2 regions of the Plantibacter sp. genome follow, and region 1 is predicted to be linked to the other one. Evidence: predicted binding sites of a transcription regulator. Region 1 holds the regulator's gene; the other holds the start of a gene.
The links. Region 1 encodes LexA, which represses DNA repair genes until DNA is damaged. Its sites were predicted from a motif close to TCGAACANNTGTTCGA; they were not measured.
Positions count from the first base shown of each region.

Region 1 (4,422 bases):
TTCTCGTTCTACGACCAGGTCCTGGACGCCGCGCTCACCGTCGGCGCCGTCCCGGACCGCTTCTCGACGCTCGTCGGGGCCGACGGTCGGGTCGACCTCGCCGGGGCGTTCACGATCGCTCGTGGCGCCGGCGACCTCGCCCCGCTCGAGATGACGAAGTGGTTCGACTCGAACTACCACTACCTCGTCCCGGAGATCGGTGAGTCGACGCCGTTCGCGCTCTCCGACGACCGGGTGGTCGAGCAGTTCCGCGAGGGCCTCGCCGAGGGGTACGTGACGCGGCCGGTGATCGTGGGCCCGGTGACGTTCCTGCTGCTGTCCAAGGCGGCCGAGGGGGCCTCAGCGGGATTCGCCCCGATCGATCGACTGGAGGCGTTGCTGCCCGTCTACGCGGAACTCCTCCAGCGCCTCGCCGCTGCCGGCGCGCCCTGGGTGCAGCTCGACGAACCCGCACTGGTGTCGGAGACGTTCGACGTGCCGAGGTCGACGGTCCTCGCGGCGCTCGAACGATCGACGGCCGTCCTGTCCGCCGTGTCCGACCGCCCGGCGATCTTCGTCGCGGCTCCCTACGGCGCCTTGGGCGACGCCCTCCCGGTGCTCGCCGCCTCGGGGGTCGAGGCTGTCGGTGTCGACCTCGTCCGAGGAGGCCTGCCGGACTCGTCTCCCGGACTCGCCACGAAGACCGTCGTCGCGGGAGTGATCGACGGCCACAACGTGTGGCGTGGCGACCTGGCGGCCGCGGCCGATCTCCTGGCGCGCGCGGCGGAGCGCTTCCCGCAGCTCGCGGTGTCCACCTCGACGTCCCTCCTGCACGTCCCGCACGACGTGTCGGTGGAGACGAAGCTCGACCCCCGTCTCCGGAGCTGGCTCGCCTTCGCCGACCAGAAGGTGGATCAGATCGCGGTCCTCGCACGCGGTCTCACCCGGGGACGTGCGTCCATCGCGGCCGAGCTCACCGCAGCGTCGGCCGCGCTCGACGATCGGCTCGCCGCGCCCGGGGTCGTCGATGCCGCCATCCGCGCACGGACGGCAGCGCTCGCACCAGCGGACTTCACCCGAGACGACTACCAGGAGCGCGCCACGGCGCAGGAGCAGGCGCTCGGCCTGCCGTTCCTCCCGACGACGACGATCGGTTCCTTCCCGCAGACCGGCGACATCCGTCGCGCCCGCGCGCAGCGGGTCGCCGGGACGCTCGACGAGGAGGCCTACGTCGAGACGATGCGCGCGGAGATCGGGCGCGTCGTGGCGCTGCAGGAGGACCTCGGGATCGACGTCGTCGTCCACGGTGAGCCCGAGCGCAACGACATGGTCCAGTACTTCGCCGAGCACCTCGACGGGTTCGCCGTGACGGAGCACGGGTGGGTGCAGTCCTACGGTTCGCGATGCACCCGTCCGTCGATCCTGTGGGGTGACGTCTCGCGGCCGGCGCCGATCACGGTCGAGTGGTCGGCCTACACGCAGTCGTTGACCACCAAGCCGGTGAAGGGCATGCTCACGGGCCCGGTGACGATCCTCGCCTGGTCGTTCGTGCGCGACGACCAACCGCTCGCCGAGACGGCGAACCAGGTCGCCCTCGCCCTGCGTGACGAGATCGCCGACCTGGAGCGGGCCGGCATCCGCATCATCCAGGTCGACGAACCCGCACTCCGCGAACTGCTCCCGCTCCGGCGGGCCGACCAGGGGCGGTACCTCGACTGGTCGGTGGGCTCCTTCCGGCTGGCGACCGCGGGCGTGCGCGCCGAGACGCAGATCCACACCCACCTCTGCTACTCCGAGTTCGGTGTGGTGATCGACGCGATCCGACGACTGGACGCCGACGTGACGAGCATCGAGGCGGCACGGTCTCGGATGGAGGTCGTGTCCGACATCCGGGCGAGTGGTTTCGACCACGGCATCGGCCCGGGCGTCTACGACATCCACTCGCCTCGGGTGCCGAGCGTCGCGGAGGTGACGGCGCTGCTCGAGATCGCGCTGGAGGGGATCCCGCAGCGCCAGGTCTGGGTGAACCCGGACTGCGGACTCAAGACGCGAGGCTACGAGGAGACGGTCGCCTCCCTCGCCAACATCGTCGAGGCCACGCGTGCGGTCCGCGCACGGGTCGGTGCGACCGGCTGACGTCGAGGGGCCTGCACGGACGAGGGCCGGGACGATCCACGGATCGTCCCGGCCCTCGTCGGTGTCGCGGAGTGGTCCGGTCGGTCAGACCGTCCGGAGCACGGCGACGACCTTGCCGAGGACCTCGGCGTGGTCGCCGAGGATCGGTTCGAAGGCCGAGTTCCGGGGGAGCAGCCAGGTGTGACCGTCGCGCTGGCGGAACACCTTCACGGTCGCCTCCTCGTCGAGCATCGCCGCGACGATCTCGCCGTTCTCGGCGGTCTTCTGCTCGCGGATGACGACCCAGTCGCCGTCGCAGATCGCGGCGTCGACCATCGAGTCGCCGACGACCTTCAGCATGAACAGACTGCCCTTGCCGACCAGCTGACGCGGCAGGGGGAAGATCTCCTCGACCTGCTGCTCGGCCGTGATCGGGATGCCGGCGGCGATGCGACCGACGAGCGGGACCATGGCGGCGTCGCCGACCGGGGGAGCGGAGTCGGGGTCGCTGCCCTCGACGGCGCTCGGCAGGTCGATGAGCACCTCGATGGCGCGGGGACGGTTGGGATCGCGTCGGAGGTATCCGCTGAGTTCGAGCTGTCCGAGTTGGTGCGTGACACTCGACAGGGAGGCGAGCCCGACGGCGTCGCCGATCTCGCGCATGCTCGGCGGATACCCGCGCTGTGAGACCGAACGCTGGATGACGTCGAGGATCGCCAGCTGCTTGTCGCTCAGGCTCTTCCGTCGCCGGGTGCCGCCGATCTGGCGCTCCCGGGCTCCGTCGCCCGCCGTGTTCGCTGCCATCTTCGCTCCTGCCCTGATCGGCTGTCGGTGACCGATGTCGGTGGGTGGTGGTGTACTGCTTCCAACACTCGAAACTGTATCCGCACCAGCTCGTCCAGACAAACATCTGTTCGAGCGTGTCGCCGATCCCGCGCGTCTCAGGTACGAAGACAGGGTTGAGTATTCGAACAATCGAAGATATATTCGGAACACAGGTTCGTATCCGGCACTCCTGGTCGAGTGTCGGGTACGAGTCCTCATCACACGATGAGCACACTCTTGGAGGGTTGACATGAGCGCAGCACTGATCGGGTCCCACCGGGCGCTTCCCGCACGGACGGCGCAGGCACCGACGCGTCAGACGCACCGTCCACACGCCGACTCCGCCTGACGAAGCGCGGTCGCGTCGTCTTCACCACGCTCGCCGCCATCCCGCTGGTCATCGGCGTCGCGGTCGTCGGACTCTCCGCAGGCGGTGCCGCGGCCAACACGGCGGCGGCGGGAGCCACGTTCACGTACATCACGGTCGACCCGGGCGAGTCGCTCTGGCAGCTGGCCGAGTCCATCGCACCCGACGCCGACCCGCGCGACGTCATCGCCGAGATCATGAACCTCAACCAGCTCAGCACCGCCGGTGTCGAGCCCGGGCAGCGCCTGGCGATCCCGCAGCGGTACGCGGCCGAGTAGGCCGACAATCGGCGGGTCACTCCGCGCTGGTTCTCAGCTATCGTCGATGGCGCGGTGCAACGACGCCCGCAGCATCGTCGGAGGCAAGCATGAGTACAGACGATCGGAGCCGCTCGCTGCTCCGGAAGAAGCCGATCGCGGAGATCGAGGATGAGACCTCCGGTTCGAAGCTGTTCAAGAGCCTCGGGCTCTGGCAACTCACGGCCATCGGGGTCGGTGGCATCATCGGGGTGGGGATCTTCTCCCTCGCCGGACTCGTCGCTCATGGGAGCGAGACCTCGCCCGCTGTCGGGCCGGCCGTCCTCTTCTCGTTCCTGATCGCGGGTCTCGCCTCCGCGGCCGCGGCGTTGTCGTACGCGGAGTTCGCCGGCATGATCCCGAGAGCCGGGTCCGCCTACACCTACGGGTATGTGGCGCTCGGCGAGATCATCGGCTGGTTCATCGGCTGGGACCTGTTGCTCGAGTACATCGCGATCGTCGCGGTGGTCGCGATCGGGATCTCCGGCTACTTCGACGCCTTCCTGTCCGGTATCGGGATCCACATGCCGGCCTGGATGACCTCGACCGCCGACGAGGGGAAGGGCGGCCTCGTCAATCTCCCCGCCATCTTCGTCTGTCTCCTCGTGACCTTCATCCTGAGCCGCGGGACGAAGGCCTTCGGTCGATTCGAGCTCGTCGCGGTCGGGATCAAGGTCCTGCTCATCCTGTTCATCATCGGCCTCGGGGTCTTCTACATCGACGGGGAGAACTACGATCCGTTCCTCCCCAGCGGTTTCGGGCCGGTGTTCGCCGGTGCCGCGACGGTCTTCTTCGCGGTCTTCGGATACGACGCGATGAGCACGGCGGCCGAGGAGGCGA
Region 1 covers NZ_JCACOF010000010.1:33,726-38,147, reverse strand. Annotated here, with positions in the region: gene metE (5-methyltetrahydropteroyltriglutamate--homocysteine S-methyltransferase) at 1-2,115, shown strand, start outside; gene lexA (transcriptional repressor LexA) at 2,200-2,898, opposite strand; gene AC5JOC_RS12405 (amino acid permease) at 3,654-4,422, shown strand, end outside.

Region 2 (4,422 bases), on a different contig from region 1:
TCGTGCTGCCGCTCCTCGTCGCTGCGGTCTTGCAGCTGATCATCTGGCTCGCGGTCTGCTCCGGGGTCGTCCGCGTGCTGCGGTCGTCGCGGGTCTGACGAGCGCGGCGGTCGACCGTGTCGCGGTGCTCAGCTGACACGGTCGGAACCGAGCCCGGGGCGAACCTACTGCTCGTGCACGATCCGAACGCGCGTGACCGAGAAACCGGCTCGTTCGAACGCGCCACGCATCGGCGTGTTCGCGGCATCCGTGGTGCCGACGATCCGGTCCTGTCCCGACCCGTGGTGCACGTGGACCATCTCCGCCAGGAGGTCGTGCACGTAACCGTGTCCGCGATGCTCGGGGAGCACGCCCAGGTAACTGATGCTCGCGTCGTACGCCGTCCTCGTCGGGATGATGAATCCCACGATCGTCCCGTCGAGGAGCTCAGCGACCCGCCAGGCGTCGCGTTCGCCGGGGAGCGATCGGTAGAACGCCAGGTCGTCGTCCGCGAGCGCCTCGAGCCCTTCGCGCGCGACCATGTCCTGCGTGTGCGCATCGAGGGTGCCGGTCGCGACCAGGGCGAACAGCTCATGGAACGCGTCGTCCGGGGCGGCGACGAAACGGAGGCGCTGCGATCGTGCCGGCACCGGATCGGAGCTGGACCTCGCGAAACTGACCCGCTCGGTCGTGCGCGAGAACCCGCCCGCGCGTGCAGCCTCGTGGCGCCACCGCACCGCCTCCACGCTCGCAGCGTCATCCGCCCAGGCAGGGGAGACGTCGACGTTGAACTCCAGTGCGGGACCTGCGCCGAAGGCGTCCAGTCCAGCGCGGATGAGCGCAGCGCCGACACGTTCGGGCTCCGCGACTTCGACCGTGGTGGTGAGGCAGTCGAGTGTGGCGGGCCGGTTCGCGTCCGCCTGGCCCCACCAGAGTGCTCGTGCCACCGGGCGACCGTCCTGCTCGGCGATCCACGACCATTCCGGCCGATAGTTCCGACTCGCGAGTTCGGCGGTCAGCCGCTCCGGATCGACCCAGGCGACGGGTTCGTCGCAGCTCCACGCTTGCAGGAGGGGGACGTCGTCCGGGGTGGCTCGGCGGATGGTGAAGTCGTCGCGGGTGTCGGTCATCGGTTCCAGCTTGGACAGGCGCGACTCGTTTGTCCAGGCCGGGCAGGAACACCTGGGCTACGCCGCCGAGACGGGAGGCGGACGCGCGGTGTTCGAGTGGGCGTTCACCCGAGCTGTGCGGCCGCGTCGCGGAGACAGGCGATGAACGCGTCGTGGACCGGGCTCTCGTCCGTCCGTTCCTGACGAGCGGCCAGCAGGCGTGTCGTCGGCGACCCGGCGAGCGGCACGACGACGATCGACGGCGGCACCAGCTGCCGCACCGACTCGGGCAGGATCGTCGTACCGACGCCGGCCGCGACGAACCCGAGGGCGGTCTCCTGATGGACGACCTCCTCGACCACCTGGGTCCGACTCGACGTGCCGAGGACCTCCGCGACGCGGTCCACGAATCCCGGCATGAGCGCCCGCGGGTAGGAGATCATCGGGACGTCCATGAGCTCCTCCGCGGTGACCTCGGGTCGGCCCTGCCAACGGGTGACCGACCGGGAGGCACGCCACGAGACGCTCCTCGAAGACGACCTCGGTCGTGAGCGCGGGGGAGCTGTCGGACGGCGTCTGCGGGACCTCGTCACGGACGATCCCGACGTCGAGCGTGCCGTCGCGGAGCCGGTCGAACTGCTCTCCTGAGGTCAACGGCACCAGACGCAGCGTCACCCCGGGGCGGCTCGCCCGGAACAGCTGCACGACACCTGGGAGGACCGTGTAGTTGGCCGAACTCACGAACCCCGCGGTGAGCTCCCCGGCGAGACCGTCGACGAAGTCGCGCATCTCACCCCGGACCGTGTCGAGCTCCTCGACGATGTGTCGTGCCCGCGCCTGGAGATGTCGTCCAGCGGGGGTCAGCGCCACCCGCCTCGTCGAACGGTCGAACAGCGCGGTGCCGACCTCCTGCTCGAGTCGTGCGACCTGGACGCTCAGCGGTGGCTGCGACATGTGCAGCCGTCGGGCGGCGCGACCGAAATGGAGCTCCTCGGCGACGGCGAGGAAGTAGCGCAGCTGGCGGAGCTCCATCCCATCGACGATACGACCCTCGTATTACCGCGCTGTTTCGTCCAGATTGCGAGCGGAACGCTCTCAATCGAGGTTCGAATCGGTATTTGACCAGGACGATCGCGACCGTGTTCGCTGAGGACCACACACCCCGACCTGGAGGACCACCCGTGACCGCAGACGCTTCCCCGAACACCCGGATCGACATGCTCTACCTGAGCGAACCGGAGGTCATCGCCGCCGGCATGAAGGACATGGCCCACTGCATGGAGGTCATGGAGGAGGTGTTGGTGCTCGTCGCGAAGGGTGACTACCGGATGGCCGGCCCGACCGCCAACTCGCACGGAGCACCGATCGGGTTCCCCGCCACCTCACCGTTCCCCGGCATGCCGCTGGACGCCGCCGACCGTCGGTTCATGGCGATGCCCGCCTACCTCGGCGGGCGCTTCGACACCGCCGGTGTCAAGTGGTACGGGTCGAACGTCGACAACCGCGAGCGAGGCCTCCCGCGCTCCATCCACCTCATCGTGCTCAACGACAAGGACACCGGCGCGCCCTACGCGATCATGTCCGGCAACCTCGAGAGCGCCTACCGCACCGCTGCCGTGCCGGGAGCCGCCGCGAAGCTCCTGGCACCGGTGGACGCGAAGTCGCTCGGCATCATCGGGCCCGGCGCCATGAACAAGAGCGCCCTGCACGCCATGACCACCGCCCGTCCCTCGCTCGACACCATCCGCATCCACGGGCGCCGACGGTCGACCTCCGAGGCGTTCGCCGACTACGTCCGCGCGCACTACCCGCAGTTCACGACGATCGAGATCGCCGAGACGGTCGAGGCCGCCGTGCGTGACTCGGACATCGTCTCCGAGGCCGTCACCGGCCTGGTCGGCTCGGAGAACTACCCGTTCATCGACGGCGACTGGATCAAGCCGGGCGCCTTCCTCAGCCTGCCCGCCAACCTGCGCATGGACAAGGAGTACACGCTCTCCGGCAAGGCGCGCCTCATCGCGGACGCGAAGAAGATCTACGAGGCGTGGGCCGAGGAGTACCCGGCGCCGTCGCACGAGACCGCGTTCGGCATGATCGGCCTCTACTGGCAGGACCTCATCGGGACCGGCGATCTCGACGAGTCCCGCGTGGTGAACATCGGAGACGTCTTCGACGGGAACGCCGTCGGTCGCGAGTTCCCCGAGCAGCCGGTGCTCTTCAGCGTCGGTGGGATGGGCGTCGAGGACGTCGCGTGGGCGAAGACGATCTACGAGAACGCCGTCGAGCAGGGGATCGGCACGAAGCTCAACCTCTGGGACGCCCCCGACCTGGCCTGAACGCCGACCGGCATCGAGCACCGACACCTGTTCCACCCGAACCCGACGCCGTGGCCGCCCGGCCGCTGTGCACCTCGAACGATGGAGTGATTTGTGGACGCTGGAAACGTCGCCTGGATCCTGACGAGCTCGGCGCTCGTCGCCCTCATGATCCCGGCCCTGGCTCTGTTCTACGGCGGGATGGTCTCGTCCCGCCGCATCCTCAACATGATGATCATGTGCTTCGGCGGGGCCAGCCTCGTCGCGCTGCTCTGGGTGGCCTTCGGGTACTCGCTCGTCTTCGGTGACTCCGTCGGCGGGCTCGGACTCATCGGGAACCCGTTCGAGTTCGCGGGGCTCGACCAGGCACTCGTCGACGACCCCGATGCCGGCATCCCGCTCGCGCTCTTCGCGGCGTTCCAACTGCTGTTCGCGGGGGTGACGACGGCACTCGTCGCGGGTGCCGCCGCCGGTCGCATGAAGTACGGCGCGTGGTTGTTGTTCGCCGGGCTCTGGGCGACGTTCGTGTACTTCCCGATCGCGCACTGGGTGTTCGCCTTCTCGAACGACACGGCGACCGGTGGATGGATCGCGAACACCCTCGGTGCCGTCGACTTCGCCGGCGGGACGGCCGTGCACATGAACGCCGGCATCGCGGCGCTCGCACTGGCCCTGGTGCTCGGCAAGAGCAAGGACTGGGGCGGTAAGCTCCGCCCGCACAACCGCCCGCTCGTCCTCGTCGGCGCCGGGTTGCTCTGGATCGGTTGGTACGGCTTCAACGCCGGCTCGGCGCTGGCAGCCGGCAATGCGGCGAGCGTCGTGTTCCTCAACACCACCGTCGCCGCCTGTGCCGGCCTCATCGGCTGGTCCATCGTCGATCGACTCCGACACGGAGCGGTCACGAGCCTCGGCAGTGCATCGGGGATCATCGCCGCCCTCGTGGCGATCACCCCCGCCTGCGGCGCCGTCTCGCCCATCGGTGCGATCATCATCGGGGCCATCGCGGGCGTCGTCTGCTG
Region 2 covers NZ_JCACOF010000009.1:24,046-28,467, forward strand. Annotated here, with positions in the region: gene AC5JOC_RS10100 (hypothetical protein) at 1-98, shown strand, start outside; gene AC5JOC_RS10105 (GNAT family N-acetyltransferase) at 165-1,109, opposite strand; gene AC5JOC_RS10110 (LysR substrate-binding domain-containing protein) at 1,214-1,543, opposite strand; partial or broken gene AC5JOC_RS10115 (LysR family transcriptional regulator) at 1,629-2,120, opposite strand; gene AC5JOC_RS10120 (tyramine oxidase subunit B) at 2,270-3,424, shown strand; gene AC5JOC_RS10125 (ammonium transporter) at 3,518-4,422, shown strand, end outside.
Region 2: a site for LexA is predicted at 2,195-2,210, ahead of AC5JOC_RS10120 (tyramine oxidase subunit B). Genes of this name have one in related genera too.